Luteolibacter sp. Y139: one gene and its partner. The protein of the gene in region 1 interacts with the protein of each later gene in a pairwise test. Links are inferred from orthologs where the notes say so. Each region holds a gene or a part of one and is shown on either strand. Other genes may lie near its edges. The genes, in order: ileS and WKV53_RS08520.

What was found.
Region 2: the proteins of ileS (region 1) and WKV53_RS08520 interact in binary tests that used the Escherichia coli proteins (3 or more experiments, as listed by UniProt). The link is inferred for Luteolibacter sp. Y139 from one-to-one orthologs.

The regions. Positions count from the first base shown.
Region 1 is NZ_JBBUKT010000009.1:193,945-203,535, reverse strand. Bases 3,858-7,172 are described here. They hold ileS (isoleucine--tRNA ligase), read right to left. Parts: upstream 6,806-7,172; coding sequence 4,058-6,805; downstream 3,858-4,057. Other genes in these bases: WKV53_RS20800 (hypothetical protein), read left to right, coding at 7,045-7,172; WKV53_RS20810 (signal peptidase II), read right to left, coding at 3,858-4,052. Outside these bases: rph (ribonuclease PH), read left to right, coding at 1-158; WKV53_RS20830 (type II secretion system protein), read left to right, coding at 302-1,009; WKV53_RS20825 (alpha/beta fold hydrolase), read left to right, coding at 1,154-2,029; WKV53_RS20820 (DUF475 domain-containing protein), read left to right, coding at 2,065-2,856; WKV53_RS20815 (hypothetical protein), read right to left, coding at 2,804-3,337; more of WKV53_RS20810, read right to left, coding at 3,411-3,857; more of WKV53_RS20800, read left to right, coding at 7,173-7,428; WKV53_RS20795 (B12-binding domain-containing radical SAM protein), read left to right, coding at 7,425-8,735; WKV53_RS20790 (DUF4190 domain-containing protein), read right to left, coding at 8,737-9,591. UniProt on the Escherichia coli protein: Catalyzes the attachment of isoleucine to tRNA(Ile). As IleRS can inadvertently accommodate and process structurally similar amino acids such as valine, to avoid such errors it has two additional distinct tRNA(Ile)-dependent editing activities.
Region 2 is NZ_JBBUKT010000003.1:28,610-37,805, forward strand. The notes cover bases 4,103-7,022. They hold WKV53_RS08520 (ABC transporter substrate-binding protein), read right to left. Parts: upstream 6,090-7,022; coding sequence 5,115-6,089; downstream 4,103-5,114. Other genes in these bases: WKV53_RS08510 (sugar ABC transporter ATP-binding protein), read right to left, coding at 4,103-4,609; WKV53_RS08515 (hypothetical protein), read right to left, coding at 4,623-5,048; WKV53_RS08525 (L-fucose isomerase), read right to left, coding at 6,170-7,022. In the rest of the region: WKV53_RS08490 (DUF58 domain-containing protein), read right to left, coding at 1-865; WKV53_RS08495 (polysaccharide biosynthesis/export family protein), read left to right, coding at 983-1,471; WKV53_RS08500 (hypothetical protein), read right to left, coding at 1,497-2,021; WKV53_RS08505 (ABC transporter permease), read right to left, coding at 2,108-3,040; more of WKV53_RS08510, read right to left, coding at 3,065-4,102; more of WKV53_RS08525, read right to left, coding at 7,023-7,951; WKV53_RS08530 (AraC family transcriptional regulator), read left to right, coding at 8,111-8,998; WKV53_RS08535 (class II aldolase/adducin family protein), read left to right, coding at 9,008-9,196. UniProt on the Escherichia coli protein: Part of the ABC transporter complex RbsABC involved in ribose import. Binds ribose. Also serves as the primary chemoreceptor for chemotaxis.

The DNA of each region.
Region 1 (9,591 bases):
AGGAAGCGGTTTTCACCGGTGCCGAGATGTCCGCGATGCTGGAGCTGGCGACCAAGGGCTCGGCCGAGCTGGTGGCGCTTCAGAAGAAGGCGATCCTGGAAGCCGACAAGCCGAGCGGCGACGCGCTGGCCTCCCTCGCGGCGGCCTTCGGGCGTTGACCCACAGCGGTTTTCTTTGTCCTTGCAGCGGCCCCGGGCGGAATTAGTTTTGTCCGATCCTCAAGCGGTTCGCCGCTCGGGGATACATATAAAAAACGGGACCACTTAGCGGGTCCCATCATAGACAAAACCAAAGTAAGAACATGAAAACCAACATCCGTCAGCACGGAGGCTTCACCCTGGTGGAGCTGCTCGTGGTGATCGTTATCATCGCGGCCCTCGCGGGCCTCTCGGCTCCCGTCATCCTGAAGCAGCGCAAGGCTGCCGACCGGACGGAAGCGATCAACAACGTGAAGCAGATCAACCTCTCGTTCATCGACTTCGACAACGACTACGGCAGCTTCCCGGACAATGACACTGCAGCGGACGTGAAGGACGCAACCGGTTCGAGCCTGAACTTCGGTGGCACCTTCTCGAACGACTACTTCCGTCAGATGATCGCCGCCGGCACCAAGTCGGAGAAGATCTTCTGGTGCAAGACCAGCTACAGCCCGAAGAAGGGTGATGACATCATCACCGGCGAAAAGGCGCTGGCTGCGGGTGAAGTCGGCTTCGGCTACGTGATGAAGAGCCAGACCGACGGTCTGGGCACCTCCAGCGACCCGGGCATCCCGGTCTGCGTGACTCCGCTCTACAAGGCGCAGCCCAACTGGGAATTCGATCCCGAGCCGTATGGTGAAAAGGCAGTGGTGCTCCGCATCGACGGCAGCGCCAAGCCGGAAACCATCCGTACCGACAACCGCTACATCAGCATCCAAGGCAGCCGTTTCCTCCAAACCACGGGTGACAACACCCCTTGGGGCACGGACATCAACCCGGTCCTGCGTGCGCCTCAGCCACGCGGCAACTAAGCCGGTCTGACAATCACTGATTCCCACGCCGGGAAGCCTTTCGGGGCTTCCCGGTTTTTTCGTTTCCGGGAATCGACGGTGACGATGATGCCGCCGGAAACTTCGATGTGCGCTGCCGGGTCTTTCCACTACCCTGCCGCGGTCATGAAGGAAGACGAACGGGTGCGGCTGCCGGACGGCCGGATGTTAGGCTACGCGGAATATGGCGATCCCGCGGGCGAGCCGGTGTTGTTTTTCCATGGCTGGCCGAGCAGTCGCTATCAAGGAAAGCTGCTCCATGAGCTGGCAGCGGAGCGAGGGCTGCGTCTGCTCGCCCTGGACCGGCCGGGCGTGGGGCTGTCCGATCCGCTGCCCGGACGCGGTTTCGCGAGCTGGCCGGGCGATGTCGCGGGCTTCGCGGATGTGCTGGGGATCGGGCGCTTCAAGATCTACGGCATTTCCGGCGGTGGGCCCTACACGCTGGCGACCGCGGCGGCACTGCCCGAGCGGGTGATCGCTGCGGCGGTGATTTGCGGGGCGCCACCCTTCGGCGATCCGGCCGACCGGGCCAACATGCACTGGGCCTACCGGATCCTGACGAATCTCAAGCGGCTCCGACGCGCCGTCACGCCCGGCGTGATCGGAGCCAGCCGCTGGATGATCGCCCGCGGCGCGGAGCGCGCCCCGATGACGTGGATGATGCGCAGCATTCCCACGTCCGACCGCGAGGCGATCGCCGACGCTGGCTGCTGGGAAAGTGTGACCCGCAGCTATCTGGAAGCCGTGCGCAAGGGGACGGACACTGTTCTAACGGAGGGCGAGCTCTACCTCGAACCCTGGGATTTTTCCCCGGAAGACATACGGGTGCCGGTCGCCTTCTGGCACGGGCTGGCGGACAAGAACCTGCCGTGCGAGGTCGCGAAACGCCTCGCCGCCCGTGTGCCGGCGGCCGAGGGTCACTGGGAGGAAGGCGAAGGCCACTACTCGCTACCACTGCGCTATCGAGCGCCCGTGCTCGATTGGTTGCGAGATCGGGCTTGAGCCTATGGCATGTAGAAGGGAGCCTGCCCGCTCGCATGGACTGGACGAACATTTTCGGCACGGATCCCGTCGCCAGCATCACGGTCATCCTCACGCTGATCGTGATCGAGGGCATCCTTTCCGTGGATAATGCCGCCGTGCTGGCCACGATGGTGATGCGATTGCCGGAGAGCCAGCGCGGCAAAGCGCTGAAATACGGCATCATCGGCGCCTACGTTTTCCGCGGCATCAGCCTGGCGCTGGTCACGTTGCTCATGAGCATCTGGTGGCTGGAGCCGGTCGGAGGCGCTTACCTGCTCTATCTGGCGTGGCAACACCTCGCGCGCGGTGCCGCCGTGGAAGAGGAGGCCAACGAGCACGCCGGGAATGAAGGCAACTGGCTCTACCGCCACACGATGGGACGCCTCGGTCCCTTCTGGGCCACCGTCGTGGCGGTGGAGGTCATGGATCTCGCCTTCTCGCTCGACAATGTCTTCGCTGCCGTCGCGTTCACGAAGAACGAGAAGCTCTTCCCGGAGCCGTCGAACATCATCCTGGTCTGTATCGGCGTCTTCATCGGCATCCTTGCCATGCGCTTCGCCGCGCAGGGCTTCGTGAAGCTGATGCACAAATACTCCTTCCTCGAGAAGTGCGCCTACATCGTCATCGGCATCCTCGGTATCAAGCTGCTGCTTGCGATCCCGCGGCATCTGCTGGCTCACGGCCATCCCGTGCGCGAGTTTCTGGAAAGCAAGTACTTCGATCTCGGCACTTCGGCGATCACCCTGCTGATCTTCATCGTACCGGTGGTAGTTCACCGGGCGAGAAATCGGGCTCCTCAGGAGTAATCAGCCCCAGGCCCCGGATCTTTTTCAGGGCAAACAGCAGGGGCGGCAGGCACAGCAGGCCGAAGGAGCTATCGATCATCCGCCAGCCGAACGGAATCCCGCGGATGGGCCCGCAGATCAGCGCGAGCGGGATCACCGCCAGCGATGCGACCACCCCGACGCGCAGGACATCCTGGTAGCGCACCGGGTCCCGCCACGGCAGAAAGAAAAACATCGCGATCACCAGGTGGCCGAAGGCAAGCCAGTCGGTGCCGTAGGCGAGGAAGGGATAGTGTTCATGGGTCACTTCCAGCCCATCGCGCACCCGGAGAATCCATTGCGTGAATCCGGCGTGTAGCTCCGGGTGCCCCTGCGACTCCGCGGTCACCCACGAAGTGAGGAACCGCAATTCCTGAAGCAAGGGAAACGCCGTGATGCCGCTGAAGACGAGCCCTCCGATCACGATTCCGATCGCCAGGCGAATCTGCTTCAGAGGAGGCATGACCTCACAGTGGCGGGCCGACCGGCTGGCGTCGAATCCGCAACGGTGAAAAGCCGGTGAAGGGACCGCGAAGTCAGTCGCGCGAGACGGGGTGCTGCTTCTTGTGCTGCAGATCCGCCTTCAGGCCGGTGAAGAAGAGCAGCGCCGCGGCGATGCAAATGCACGAGTCGGCGACATTGAAGGACGGCCAGCGGTAGTTCACCAGCGGGAAGGTGAAGTCGAGGAAGTCGACCACGTAGCCGGCTTTCAGGCGGTCCCACAGCGGCGCGCCCTCCATGTAGGAAAGGCGCGAGCCCTGGACCAGGCGGTCGGTGAGATTGCCGAAGATGCCACACAGCAGGAGACCGACGGCGGCCCTGCCCCAGTTGCCGATGAAGAACTTGTTCCTCAGGCCGAGCGTGATCAGCACCAGCGCGAGGACCGGCACGGCAAGGAAAACCAGCGGCGCCCAGTCGCTGCCATTGCCGAAGCCAAAGGCCACGCCCTGGTTATGGACGCGCACGATATTGAAGACGCCATCGATCACCGGCTTTTCCACTCCCGAGGAGAAGTTCCCCCGGAGAGGCTCGGGGAAGGTCGCGACGATCTTGAACTTCGACCACTGGTCGAGCACGTAGAGCGGCAGGGTGACTCCCAGCAGGATCTTCCAAATGGGCCATTCCTTCCCTGCCCCGGCGACAGGTCGCGTCTCCTCGGATGCCTGGATCGATGCCATGTGCTTCACGCGTGGGAAACGGTTTGCACCACAGACTCGCAGCGGGCGCACAGGCCGGACTTGCCGAGCGGCTCGTAGCGGCGGCAGCGCGGGCACATGTGATAGCTCGTCTTCGCCGCCTTGGCCGAGAGCTTCTTGCCAGCGGAGACGTCAAGATCGGCGATGATGAAGAACTCGGTCGCAAACTGGCGGTCGCGCAACAGGTCATACACCGGCTCCTTCTCGGGAACCACGAGCGTGACTGCGGCTTCATTGTTCTTCGTGAAGACCTTGGCCTGGATCTGCTCCTCGATCGCGGTCTGCACCGTGCGGCGGATCTCCAACAGGCGGTTCACCTTTGCTGTGGCCTCGCCGGAAGCAAAGGCGGCATCGGGTTCCGGGAAGTCCTGCTCGTGGACGCTGCCTTCGGTGAAGGTGGCGTGTTCCCACGCTTCATCGGCGGTGTAGACGAGGATCGGCGCGAGCAGCTTGGCCAACGCTTGGAAGACATCATACATCGCCGTCTGGCTCGCACGTCGGCGCACCGAACTCTTCGCGTCGCAGTACATCCGGTCCTTGGTCGCATCGATGTAGATCGCGGACAGGTCGGTGGAGCAGAATTGATTGAGCGAGTTGAAGACCTTGCGGAACTCGTATTGCTCGTAGGCCTTGCGGCACTCGCTGACGACGGCGTGGAGCTTCTCAAGGATCCATTGGTCGAGCAGCGGCAGGTGGCTCGGTGCGACACGATCCATTTCCGGGTCGAAGCCATCGAGGTTACCCAAGAGGATGCGCAGCGTGTTTCGAAGGCGGCGATACGGCTCGGCGACCTGCTTGAAGAGATCCTCACTGAAGGGGACTTCGCTCTGCCAATCGACGGAAGACACCCACAGCCGCAGGATGTCGGCACCATACTTGTTGTAGAAGAAGGCGGCGTCGGTCGGCTTGCCAGCCTTCGCGGCGTCGGACTTCGAGATCTTCTTCTTGTCCTTGTCGACCACGAAGCCGTGAGTGAGCACGGCCTTGTAAGGAGCCTTGTCACGCCAGGCGACGCTCATCATGAGCGAGCTCTGAAACCAGCCGCGGTGCTGGTCGGTAGCTTCGAGATAGAGGTCGGCAGGCGCGTGCAGCTCCGGGTGCTTTTCAAGCACGGCGACGTGCGAGCAGCCGGAGTCGATCCACACGTCGAGCGTGTCGCGGCACTTCTTCACGCCGGCGGGCAGGCCGAGCTTCTGCGCGAGCTCGTCATCGGAAAGCTCGAACCAGATATTAGTGCCTTGCGTTTCGACGAGATCGGCGACCTTGCGGGCGACGTCGGCGGAAAGGATGGCCTTGTTGTTGGCATCGAAGAATACCGGCAAGGGCACGCCCCAGGTGCGCTGGCGCGAGATGCACCAGTCCGGGCGCGCTTCCACGGTGCCGTAGATGCGATTGCGTCCCCAGGCAGGCAGCCACTCGACCTTGTCGATCTCGGACAGCGCCTTGCCGCGCAGGGTTTCCAGCGAGATGAAGAACTGCTCCACCGCACGGAAGATGATCGGCGTCTTCGAGCGCCAGCAGTGCGGGTAGCTGTGGCGATAGACTTCCTTCGCGAGCAGCACGCCCTTGCTTTCCAGCAGCTCGACGATCGGCTCGTTCGACTTGAAGACGTGCTTGCCGACCAGATCTGGCAGGCCGACTTCCGCGGTGAAATTGCCCTCGTCATCGACCGGCGAAAGGATGCCGAGGCCATATTGCTGGCCGACGACATAGTCGTCCGCACCGTGGCCGGGAGCGATGTGAACCGCGCCTGTGCCGGTGTCAGTGGTGACGAATTGGCCGAGGATGATTTTGGAGGTGCGGTCCAGGAAAGGATGGCGCGCTTCGAGATGTTCGAGATCGCGGCCCTTCACGCTCTTCAGCACCGAAGTACGACGCATGCCGGACTTCGTTTCGAGTTCCGCGACGAGCTCCTTCACCACGATCAGGATTTCCTGGCGGCCACTGCCTTCGAATTGGCTGACCTCGTAAGTGAACTCCGGATGCACGGCCACGCCAAGGTTGGCGGGAAGCGTCCACGGGGTGGTCGTCCAGATCGCCATCGACGCGTTGCCGATGCCGAGCTTCGACGAAGACTCCGGCGTGAGCGGGAACTTCACGAAGATCGCGGTGCTCTCCTTGTCCTGGTATTCCACCTCGGCCTCGGCGAGCGCGGTCTGCGCGCCGTAGGACCACTGGACGGGCTTCTTGCTCTGATAGACGGAGCCGCTTTCAACGAGCTTGGCGAACACGCGCAGGATCTCCGCCTCATAGCCGGGGGCCATGGTGAGGTAGGGATTATCCCAATCGCCGAACACACCAAGGCGGCGGAACGAGCCGCGCTGGATATCGATGAACTTCTCCGCGAACTCGGTGCAACGGCGGCGGATCTCGGCGGGCTCGAGGCCGGTGGCTTGCTTCACCACCTTGAACTCGATCGGCAGGCCGTGGCAGTCCCAGCCGGGAACGAACGGCGCGGTGAAGCCGGCCATCGTCTTCGACTTCACGACGAGATCCTTCAGCACCTTGTTCAGCGCGGTGCCCATGTGCACGTCTCCATTCGCGAAGGGCGGGCCATCGTGGAGGAGGAAGGTGGGAGCCTTCTGCGCGCGGCGGCGGCCGAGAACCTTATGGTAAAGTCCCTGTTTCTCCCAAATCGCCAACCGCTTCGGCTCGTTGTCCACGAGGTCCCCGCGCATCGGGAACGTCGTTTGCGGCAGCAGCAGCGTGTCTTTGTATTGCGATTCGGAACTCATTTTGCGGGCGCGGAAGCTAGCAACGCCCCCCCGAGGGGTCAACTACCGGCGCAGGAGATTGAAAATCAGGGAGAAATGGGCGAAACCCCGGTATTTTCAGGCCAAATTCAGGGAAATCCGGAGATGGATTACCCCGCACCCACCCCGGGAACTCGTTCCGGCAGATCCATCGTTTGACGCGATCATGTGCCTCGCGGATTCGATTATCACGGGCGCCTCACCCCTGCTGAAGTGACGCTGTGGATCCCCTCAAGTTCTCGCTTCTCACCGGCTGGGCCGGCTTTCTCGGCGGCGTGATCAGCGGGGCGATCATGGGGCTGCTCTTCCACCGTGAGGACTGGCTGGGCGGCTACGGCAGCCACGAGCGGCGGATGGTGAGGCTGGGGCACATTTCCTTTTTCGGGATCGGGCTGATCAATCTCTTCTACGCGCTGTCGCTGGAGCCGCTGGGTGTGGCTCACGAGGCCGCGCGGATTGGCTCGATCGCGCTGCTGGTGGCACTGGTGGCGATGCCGCTGAATTGCTTCCTGTGCGCATGGCGAAAGCCGTTCCGCCATCTCTTCTTCATCCCGGTGTTGTCCGCGGCGGCGGGCATCTCGGTCATCCTTTTCGCCCGGTCATGAATATCGGCTACGTCGCGATGAGCGGGCTGCGGCTCGTCGATCTTGAGCTGCTCCAGCTCGGCTTGTCGTTCCCTGCGGTGGCGCGGCGGGCGCGGGAGATCGAGGCATTGCCATCGCTCGGGTTGCTGACCTTGGCGGGAATGTCGCCGCCTCACATCGGGGCCGAGTATCTGGAAGTGCGGGATATCTCGGAGGTGCCGGATCGTTTCGATGCGATCGCACTTTCCACGCTGAGTGCGACTTCGAAGGAAGCCTATGCGATGGCGGCAAAGTTCCGCGAGAAAGGGATTCCGGTGATCCTTGGAGGCCTGCACGCGACGCTCGCGCCGGACGAAGCCGCGAAGCATGTTGACTCGGTGGTCATCGGTGAGGGCGAGGTTGTGTGGCCGGAAGTCCTGCGGGATCTGGAGCGTGGCGAATTGAAGCCGATGTACGATGCCCGTCGTAGCGGGCCCTTTGATTTCCGGCATGCGCCGATGCCTCGCTTCGATCTGTTGTCGCCGGACCGCTACCCACGCTTCACGGTTCAAACGCAGCGCGGGTGTCCGTATGCCTGCGAGTTCTGCGCGGCTTCCATGCGCCTTTCACCGACCTTCCGCACCAAGCCGGTTGAGAAGATCATCGCCGAGGTGAAGCGGCTGAAGGAGCTGTTCGGCCGGCCTTTCGTCGAATTCGCCGATGACAATACCTTCGCCGACAAGCGCCATGGCCGCGCCCTGATGCAAGCGCTCGGGAAAGAGAGCCTGCGCTGGTTCACCGAGACCGATGTGTCCGTCGCTGATGACGAGGACTTGCTGAAGATGATGCGCGACGCGGGTTGCCATCAGGTGCTCATCGGATTCGAAAGCCCGCGCTTCGATTCACTCAATGGCGTGGAGAAGAAATCCAACTGGAAAGCCCGCCGCACCGATCGCTATCTGCGTGCCGTGGAGACCATCCAGCGCCATGGTATCACGGTGAACGGCTGCTTTATTCTTGGCCTCGACGGCGACGGGACAGACAGCTTCGAACACGTCTTTCGCTTCGTGGAGGAAAGCGGGCTCTACGATGTGCAAGTCACCTACCTCACGCCCTTTCCCGGCACTCCGCTGTGGAAGCGGCTGTCGGAAGAAGGCCGGCTACTCTCGGAAGAAGCGACCGAACGCTGCACTCTCTTCGACATCAATTTCCGGCCGACGGACATGAGTGTGGAGGAGCTGAAGAACGGCTTCCGCGATCTCACACGCCGTCTCTATGCACCGGAATTCGTGGAGCAGCGGAACCAGCGCTTCCGCGGGCACCTGCGGGCGAAGGTGCGGAACCGGTGATTCAGCGGCGCTTCATCCACTCGATTCCTGCGGGAATGCCCTCGACGATCATGGCATCGTAGTGGCCGCCTTCAGGAACTTCGCGGAACGTGATATCGGCGCCCTTCGCCTTGAGATTCGCCACGAAATCACGCGAATCGGCAACGGGCACGTTCTTGTCGTCCGCCGCGTGAAACACTAAAGCCGGGATCGTGAGCTTGTCGGCATGCGTCTTCGGTGAGCTGCGCTTCAGGAAGGCCTTGATTTCGGGGAACGCCAGATTGCTGAAGGGATTGTCGGTGACTTCCTTCAGGCGCGCCTCCACGTCCGTCGCAGGCGCATAGGCCGCACATCCGGCGAGGCGGGACTCATGCTCGCCAAAGAGCAGCGACAGCGTGGCCGCCGAGCTATGCCCCGCGGCAAAGATCTTTCCGCGATCGACCTGAGGCATGCGTGCCAGGACGAATTCGAGGGCATTGCGTGCATTCACGAGCCCTGCCTGGGCACCGCGGAAGCGCTCGTAGGCCGCCTTGGATTTCTCCCGGTCGTCCGAATCGTCGCGGTCCAAATTTCCATCCAGGGAATACATCACCACCGCCATGCCTGCCTCGGCATACGGCAGGCATTCATCGTGATAAGCCCCCGCATCCAACGGACCAACATCCGTCCCGGAAAGCAAGGTGGTGCCAGCCGGGGCCACGAGCACACAGCGCAGCGAGCCCGCAGCGGGGTTTCCGGCAGGCAGGTAAATGCGCAGCTCCATCGACTCGCCGGGACCGGAGCCGGATTGCAGGCGAAGCTGGCCGACCTTCACCCCGCTATCGCCCAGCGCAGTCATCGCCGGTAGTGCGGGAAAACTGGGAATCGCCACCGAGGA
Region 2 (9,196 bases), on another replicon or contig:
CCCAAGTCTTCCAATGGATCAGCCGCAGCGGATCGCCCGATTGATAATCGCGCAGGCCCGTGAACTCACCAGTGGCCCCCGCGTGCCGCGCCGTCGCCTCGCCGCCGGGCTGGAAGCGCGCACTGCCGGGCAGCTCGAACCTCGGCAGCGGATAGCGTTTCGGCAGCACCGCCAGCAGGGTCGGTGGCGACGAGGCTTTCACGCAGCGTTGGAAAAGCCCGAGTGGGTCGGGCAGCAGCACCCGCAGATCATTCAGGCGCACCAGTCCGCGGCGGCGTGGGGTGATCGTCACTGCGACCTGGCCGCTGGCCCCCAGTCGCTCGACGACCGGACTGCGCCCGCCATCGAACGAGAGGCGCTTCTCGTACAACCAATTCCAGCGGTAGTAGGCAAATTTCCGGTCGAAGACATTGCGCAGCTTTTCCCCCGGCTCCTCGCTCAGCCGGAAGGTGGCCTCATCCGGCCGCGGGTCCGGCGGCGTCTCCTGCAGTTGGAACCGCTTCAGCGGCCGGCGGCGCAGATTGCGCAGGGACACGTGATAGGTCACCGGCAGCCCGGCCGTGGCATGGGCGGGCAGGTCGCGCACGGCTTCCAATGAAGCCCGCCGGAACAGCGTTAGAAATAGCGCGGTCATCATCAGCCCGCAGACCAGGGAAAACGACTGGAACACCGGCGTCTCGGCATTCCCCGCCGCCGCTCCCGCCGAGATCACCACCAGGATCATCAGCGCGATCCCCGGCGGCCGCACCCGTCGGCGGAACCAATGGTTGAGCTGCGTGCCCCGGACGTAAAACTGATAGACCGGATTCCGCGGAAACAGCCGCCAGCGCTTGGCAGGTTTCGGTTTGGGCCGGGTTCGGGGCATCGGCATCAAACTCCATCGCACCTCGCGGTCCGCCAAGTGGAAACCACGCCGCTTCACCAATCAGAATCGCTCGCACAATTAACTTTGCATCACAAAGTTTATCCTTACTTTGCCCCCATGCGCCCATGGATGCTTCAAGGACTGGCCATCGGATGCCTGCTCACCGCCGCCGCGGCAGTCGTCCAAAAGGAGACCTCCAAGGCGACCTCGCCCGAAGCCGCAGCCGATCGCAAGTTCCTCTCGGAACGCTCGCACAGGTCACCCTCAGGAGCCTCCCCCGCCAAACTTCCCACGAAGATGCGCGGCCTCCGTAAGGACGAGTCCTACGCCAGCCGCATGCAAAACAGATTCGAGGAAGGCGACCACGTCACGGTGGGCGGTCAGGTGTATTCTCCCGGACCCGTGCTCGTAGGTTCTTCGTCCACGCTCCAGTCGGTCATCGCGAAGGCGGGCGGAGTGACACCCTTCGGAGCGCTGAATCGCGTGAGGCTGACACGCGGAGCCACCTGCACGGAATACAATCTCAATACCGCAGAGGGGCGCGACACCGCCGTTCAATCCAAGGACACCATCGAAGTGCCCCAAAAAAATGTGATCGGACGATAGCCGTGCTCACCGACCCACAGGCGGATCAGTGGACCTGCCCCAGCAGATTGTCGAAGGCCCGCGCCATATCCGCGTCATAGCTCGGCGCATTGCCCGGCAGGTTCGGCCACGCGAAGCGGATGAAGAGCGTCTTGTCCGGCAGCACCTGCGTCCCGTCCAGAATGCGGTAGCGGGTCACCCCTTCGATTTCCGCGTAAGACTCGATGTCCCAGGCACCCTTCCGGCTGCTTTGGAGGCTGGTCTTCACAAATCTCCGCTTGGTGCCCGCCAAGGCATCCTGCGCCTGCTTCGAATTCGCCTGATAGGCCCCGACGACGACATTGGTCGAGTTCTTCCCGGCCTTGTCCGCGGGGTTCGGGATCTGGAAGACACACATCGCGATCGGGAACCCCGGCTTGTCCATGACCACCTTCCAATGGGAAGGCGGGTTGATCGACAGCGGCTTCGACGATGCCGGAGCCGTCGCGTCCACCACCGGCTCCGATGAACTCGTGGGCCCGGAGCAAGATGCGATCAAGGCGGCGGCAGCAAAGATAAGGGGAAGGCGCATGGAATCTTCTCTAACGTGGCAACCCCGCTTCCGCTTGGCAATCCGCCAGATGAACTGGGAGCGCGGGATTTATCCCGCCCCGCAACTCACGCCGCCCGATGCCGCAGCCGGTCGATGATCACCGCCACCACGATGATCACGCCCGTGATCACCTCGGTCCACGGCGTCGGGATTCCATTCAGCACGCAACCGGTCCGGATCGTCGTCATCAGCAAAGCCCCGATCAACGCACCAAGCACCGTTCCCTCACCACCCGAAAGACTCGCCCCGCCGATGACCACCGCAGCGATGATATCGAGCTCCAGGCCCATCGCCGTCGTCGGATCGCCTTGCGAAGACTTGGCCATGTTCATCACCGCGGAAAGTCCGGCCAGCGCACCGCCGATCATGTAAACAAACAGCTTCGTCTTCGCCACGTTCACCCCGCAGAGCGTCGCCGTGTTCTCATTCGAACCCACCGCGAACACGTGCCGTCCGAACCGGGTATAGCGCAGCACCAGCGTGAACAGCACGACCAGCGCGATCATCAGCCACACGCCCCACGGAATCCCCGCGCCACCCATCCACGGCTTGTAGGCCGTCACGTCGAAGGGAAGATTCACCGGCGTCCCATGGGTCGCCACTTTCGCGACACCGCGGAACGCCTGCATCGTGCCAAGCGTGACGATGAACGGCAGCAGCTTGAAACCGGTGGAAAGGCCGCCGTTGATCAGACCGCACAAGCCACCGGCGGCAATCGTCCCGAGGAAGACGGCGGCCGGTGAAACATTCTTCGTCACCATCGTCGCCCCCACCGTGCCGCACAGCGCAATCATCGAGCCCACCGAGAGATCGATGCCACCCGAAATGATGATTAGCGTCATCCCGATTGCCGCGATGCCCACGATAACCGTCTGGGTGAGGATATTCAGCACCACGTCCTCCGTGAACATCGCCGGATTCCACGCACCGAAGATCCCATACACGATGAGCAGCGCGATGAACGGACCGAGGAGGGTAAGAATGGATTTGAGGCGCATGTTCTGCAAAAAGGGAGCGGCGGCCTACGACCGTCGGACTTCACCGCCGCCGGGAAGATCCGCGGCTTTGCCGGTAGCGACGAGCATCACGTCGTGCGGAGTGAGTTGATCGACCGGCACCGCCCGGGTGAGTTTGCCCTGGCTCATCACGGCGATACGATCGCAGACACCGAAGAGCTCGGGCAGGTAGCTCGAAATGATGATCACCGCGCGCGGTCGCTTTTCATCAGTCACAACCTCGTTGATCGCTTCGTAAATGCGCGCCTTCGCGGCAATGTCGATGCCGCGCGTCGGCTCATCTAACAGCAGCACATCGACATCGTATTCCAGCAAGCGCGCGAAAGCGGCCTTCTGCTGGTTGCCCCCGGACAGCGACCCAATCGCCTGACCTGGCCCCTGGCACTTGATCCCGAGCTTTTCAATCCACGCGGCCGTCGCCGACTTCTGCTTCGCCGGCGATAGCGTCCCACCCGCGCCGAAGCGCTCCAGGCAAGGCAGCGTGACGTTGTCAGCGATGGAAAGATTCAGCGCGAGCCCCTCTTCCTTCCGATTCTCGCTGAGCATGCCAACCCCCTGCTTCCAGCGATCGCGTGGCTTGCTTTTCCCCGCTCCCGGCGTGGCGATCTCCACCGCCCCGCCCTTCACCGGATCGAGCCCGAACAACGCACGCAAAAACTCAGTCCGCCCCGAGCCCACCAATCCCGCGATGCCCACCACTTCGCCACGATGCAAATCAAGCGTGACGCCATCCGGCTTGTTTCGCGCACCGGTCAGTCCTGAGACGGCAAGGATCCGCTCACCCGCAGTTCTCTCCGTGCGCGGATAGAGATCCTCCACATCACGCCCCACCATCAGCGAAACGATTTCCTCCGGCTCCGTGGTCGCCACATCGCGGGTGCCCACCACCGAACCATCCCGCAAGACCGTCAGTCGCGAAGCCAAGCGCTTCACCTCCTCAAGAAAGTGCGAGATGTAGATGATCGAGATCCCCTGCGCCTTCAGGCGATCAATCAGCAAAAACAGCCGCTCGATGTCCTTCTGCGCCAGCGACGAGGTCGGCTCATCAAAGACCAACAGCTTGCACCCCATCGCCAGCGAACGGCCGATCTCGATCAATTGCTGAGCGGACACCGACAGCGTGCCCGCCTTCACATCCGGCCGGATGTCCGGATGATCGAAATGCGCCAGCGCTTCCATCGCCCGCGCACGCATCACCTTCCGGTCCACAAACGGCCCCTTCCTCGGCTCCATCCCGAGCACGATGTTTTCCTCCACCGTCAAATGCGGCGCAACCGACAGCTCCTGATAGATCATCCCAACGCCACACGCCCGCGCATCCAACGGATTCCGCGGGCAATACACCTGGCCATCGAACTCCATCTCGCCCTCATCCGGCGCATGCGCCCCGGACAGCACCTTCATCAGCGTGCTCTTCCCCGCCCCATTCTCACCGACCAAGGCATGCACCTCTCCCGGCAGGATCTCAAGATCCACCCGCCCGAGCGCAATCGTCGGCCCGAAGGTCTTGCGAATGCCCCGCATGACGAGGCGTGGAACGGAGGAGGACATGAATGAGAAGCAATCAGTCGGAGGACCTGGGTTTCGCCTCCTTGTCACGCGCCGCCTGCACCTTCACGAGGATGCCCTCCAAACTCTCCCGGAGAGCCTTGTCCTCGACCATGAACCCCTCTCCCTGCCACTTGAAGGTTTGCAGGCGCTTGAGACGATTCACACCCGTGTAGTCACCCGCATTCTCGCCCTCCGTCACTCGACCCCGCTCGGATTCACGGAACTCGGCAGTCACCGGACGGCCATCGAGGTAGTGAATCGTCCATTCGGTCGTCACCGCCGAGTGAACGGCCATGGCTCGCACGCTCATCATCTGACCATGGTCAGACACCAGCTCGATCGTGGCACCGTCGCAGGCAGGCTCCCATTCGATCTCCGAAACAACGGGATCCGCCTGCGCGGCAATCGCGGCCAATAGCAGAAGAAACGCGTATTTCATGACCTTGGTTGCTTAAGCATGATACAGCCCCGACCGCCTCTGGCTTTTCACTGATCACCCGGCACTTCAGGGAATCTGCGTCTTGATCAGCGCCGAAATCTTCGCGTCTTCCAAGTTCGCCGGCGTAATGAGCGTCGCACCCGTGTCCACCACGGCCTCAACCTTCTCACCCTTGAGCTTGGCCACGGCGGTCTTCACCCCGAGGTAGCCCATGTTGAGCGGATCCTGCAGCACGCTGCCCTGCATCTCGCCCTTCTTCAGCGCATCGATGAAGGTCGCATCACAATCGAAGCCCACGAACTTCACCTTGCCCGCGAGGTTCTTGCCACGCAGCGCCTGAAGCATGCCGTAGGTGCTGGTCTGGTTGCTGGTGAAGATGCCTTGGACCGAAAGCCCGCCACCCTCGGCGAGGCGAGTGATCAGATTCGTCGCGGTGTCCTGCGCTTGGCTCGCGGTCACGCCCGCATACTGCTCGGCGCTGGCCACCTGGATGTCCGGGAACTTCTTGATCTCATCGAGGAAGCCTTCCTCACGCTGCTCGGTGGAAGCACTGCCCTGCGCATAGCGGAGCACCGCCACCTTGCCCTTGCCCCCGATGCTCTCCGCCAACGCTTTCGCCGCGATCCGGCCACCCTGGCGGTTGTCGGTCGCCACATAGCTGGCGATGAAGCCGTCACTATCAGCCAGCGAGGAATCGAAAATCACCACCGGCTTCTTCGCTGAAACTTCCTTCACCACATCGCGCAACGCCACGGCATCCAGCGGGGCGAGCACGATCGCGTCGTTCTGCAGCGCCTGGTTCTTCACGAGGTCGATCTGCTGCGAGCGGTCGTCCTCCTTCTGCGGGCCCACGAAGGTCATCTTCACGTTGAGCTCGTCAGCGGCCTTCTTCGCGCCGGCCTCGACCGATTTCCAGAAGATGTGGGTCGTCCCTTTCGGGATGACGGCGACGCGGAGCTGGCCGGAGGTGGCGCTGCCGGACTTGTTGCAACCGGCGAGCAGCGCGGCAGCGGTGAGAGCGAAAAGAGCGGTGGATTTCATCTTGGGTTCGAGTGGTGATTCACTGACGGATCGGTCGCTGAAAGTCACGCTTGCTGCGCGCCTTCCACGGAAACCACCCGTTAGGGGTTTCCATACAGCGGTCCGTACTGCGCACATGCACGGAAATCCGCACTTTCCAAGTCAGCAGTGCCAAAGGCTCGCCATGCGCTCGGGCGGAAAATCCGCTCCTCGCTGACATTGTGCATGTAGACCGGGATCCGCAGCATTGAGGCCAGAGTCAGGTAAAGGTGGCCGATGTGGCCGTGACTCATCACGCAGTGGTTCGCGCCCCAATGGTTCATCACCTCATAGGCGCTACGGAAAGGACCCCGGCCATTAAGAATCGGTGCGAACCAAGTGGTTGGCCAAGTTGGGTTGGTCCGCTGGTCGAGCGCGTCATGCACATCTTCCGGCAAATCGATCGTGTGCCCCTCCGCGATCTGGAGCGCCGGACCAAGGCCATCCACCAGGTTCAGCCGGATCATCGTCGCCGGCATGCCACCGCGCGTGCGGAACCGGGTGCTCAGCCCGCCGCCGGGGAAATACTCGGTGATCGAGGGATGCCAGATCGTCGCCTTGAGGCACTCCTCCACCTCCGCATCAGTGATGTCCCAAAACGGCTTCATCGCCGGTACCCCGCCAATCTCTTGCTCACCAGTCCCATCCAGCGCCGCCGGACCGGAATTGATCAGGTGAAGGATGCCATCCTGCACCAGCGGATGACTGAAGTTCTTGCCGCTCGCCTGCTCAATCGCCGTCGAACTCCAATACGTCCGCAGGTCCGCGAAAATCTGCGCCGTATGCGTGAGCAGCCAGCCGAACAGCATGCCCGCCCCATTGAGCGCATCGTTCTCAGTCGCCACGATGTAAGGCGCGCGCTTCCCATTCCAGTCGAAGGACGAATTCAGGATCGCCTCAAGGAAGTCGCCGTTCGGAAAGTGATCCGTCCACTGCCGCTGCCCTTGGAAGCCCGCCGCGATGGCGTTGTGCCCCTGCGCCTGCTCGCCCAAACCCATCTCGGCTAGCCGCGGATTCCCCACCATCAGGTCCCGCGCGATCAGAGCCATCTTCACGCTGTCCTCCCACTCGCTGTCGATCTGCCCCCGGCTGCGGGTCGTATCCGGTGAGTTGTAATCCTTCCCCTCGGGGCAGTTCGCCTTCACCCACGCCAGCGCCTTTTCATACTCCGCGGGGTCATACCAGCCCTTCCGCATCCGCCCGGCGAACTCGCTCATGTCGATCGCCTCGACCCGCATCCCCAGCCACTTTTCCCACATCGCCGGATCCACCACCGAACCCGCGATCCCCATCGAGGTGCCACCCATCGAAAGATACGACTTCCCCCGCATGATCGCCACCGCGAGCCCGCAGCGCACGAAGTTCAAAAGCTTCTCCCGCACATCCGCCGGGATCTCGGAATCACTCGCCGCCTGCACATCCTGCCCGTAGATGCCGAATGCCGGCAGCCCCTTCTGCGTGTGCCCGGCCAGCACCGCCGCCAGATAAACCGCACCCGGTCGCTCGGTCCCGTTGAAGCCCCACACCGCCTTCGGCACGTGCGGGTCCATGTCCATCGTCTCCGAGCCGTAGCACCAGCACGGCGTCACCGTCAGCGACACGCCCGCATTCTCGCGCCGGAACTTATCCGCGCACGCCGCCGCCTCCCTCACCCCACCGATGCAACTGTCCGCAATGACGCACTCGACCGGTGAGCCATCCGGATAACGCAGCTCGCGGGCGATCAAATCAGCCACCGCACGGGCCTGCTGGAGCGTGCGTTCCTCCAGCGATTCACGCACGCCGCCAAGACGGCCATCGATCGTCGGACGGATGCCCACCTTGGGAAAGGGCGAGAGTTTCATGAGCGCGACGCTGCGCCCGCCCCGCCGCCCTTGTCACGAAGGAAATGGAGATCCTTGTCAGTCAAATACCACTTTTAACCTGCCAACAATGGATCATTCTTTCCATCAATGGATTTTTTTGCTTCCATCAACTCATCCCTTCAGCACACAAAACCCATCGTGAGCCCGACCGATCCCAATGTGAACCCCGCGACTTTCATGTCGAGGCAGGTCGAGTCCTCGCGGGTCTTCTTCTACGACGAACCGGAGCCCGGCGATTTCGAGGTGAAGTGCGGCGGCTTCGAGCGCTGCCGTCCTGATTACCGCATCGATCGCACGGACTTTCCATGGTACGTCATCGAATTCGTCCACGGAGGCAAAGGGAAGGTCGTGCTGAATGGCGTCGAAACCCCGCTACGCTCCGGCGACTTCTTCCTCTACGGCCCCGGCATCGAGCACCACATCAAGACCGACCCCGACAAGCTGCTGCTGAAGTACTTCGTCGGTTTCTGGGGACCCGCCGCGGAGGAATTCTTGGAGCGCTACGAACTCAAAATGGGCGTGGTCTCCCACTGCCTGAAGTCCGAGCCGATCCGTCGCGCCTTCGACACCCTGATCGACCGCGGCTCGCGGAACTCGAAATACTCGCGCCCGATCTGCACCGCCATCATCCAGCAGCTCCTGCTAATGTGCCGCGAGGATGCCGTCGACGCCGGCAGCACCGAGACCCGCGCCTTCGCCACCTTCAGCCGCGTGAAGCAGTGCATCGAGCAGAACTACCTCGACCTCGGCACCCTCGAAGCCGTCGCCAAGGCCTGCGACCTCGACGCCCCCTACCTCTGCCGACTCTTCTCCCGCTTCCACGACGAAAGCCCCTACCAATTCCTCACCCGCCTGCGCATGCAGCACGCCGCCTCCCTCCTCCTCGAAGGCAGCAGCTCGGTGAAGGAAGTCGCCGCCGCCTGCGGCTTCCCCGACCCCTTCCACTTCTCGCGCGTCTTCAAATCCGTCCACCGCGTCCCCCCCTCCCGCTTCCGCGACGCCATGCACGACAAGCTCCCGCGCTGATCCACTTTCATGTCTCCCGCCGAAGAACTCGTCCAACTGTCCCGCGAACTCGGTCGCGAGGACCGCCACCTCGCCATCCTCGGCGAAGGCAATACCTCCCACGACCTCGGCGACGGCACCTTTCTCGTCAAAGCCTCCGGCACCTCCCTCGGCACGCTTTCCACCGATGGACTCTCGCGCGTCTCCCACGAGAAAGTC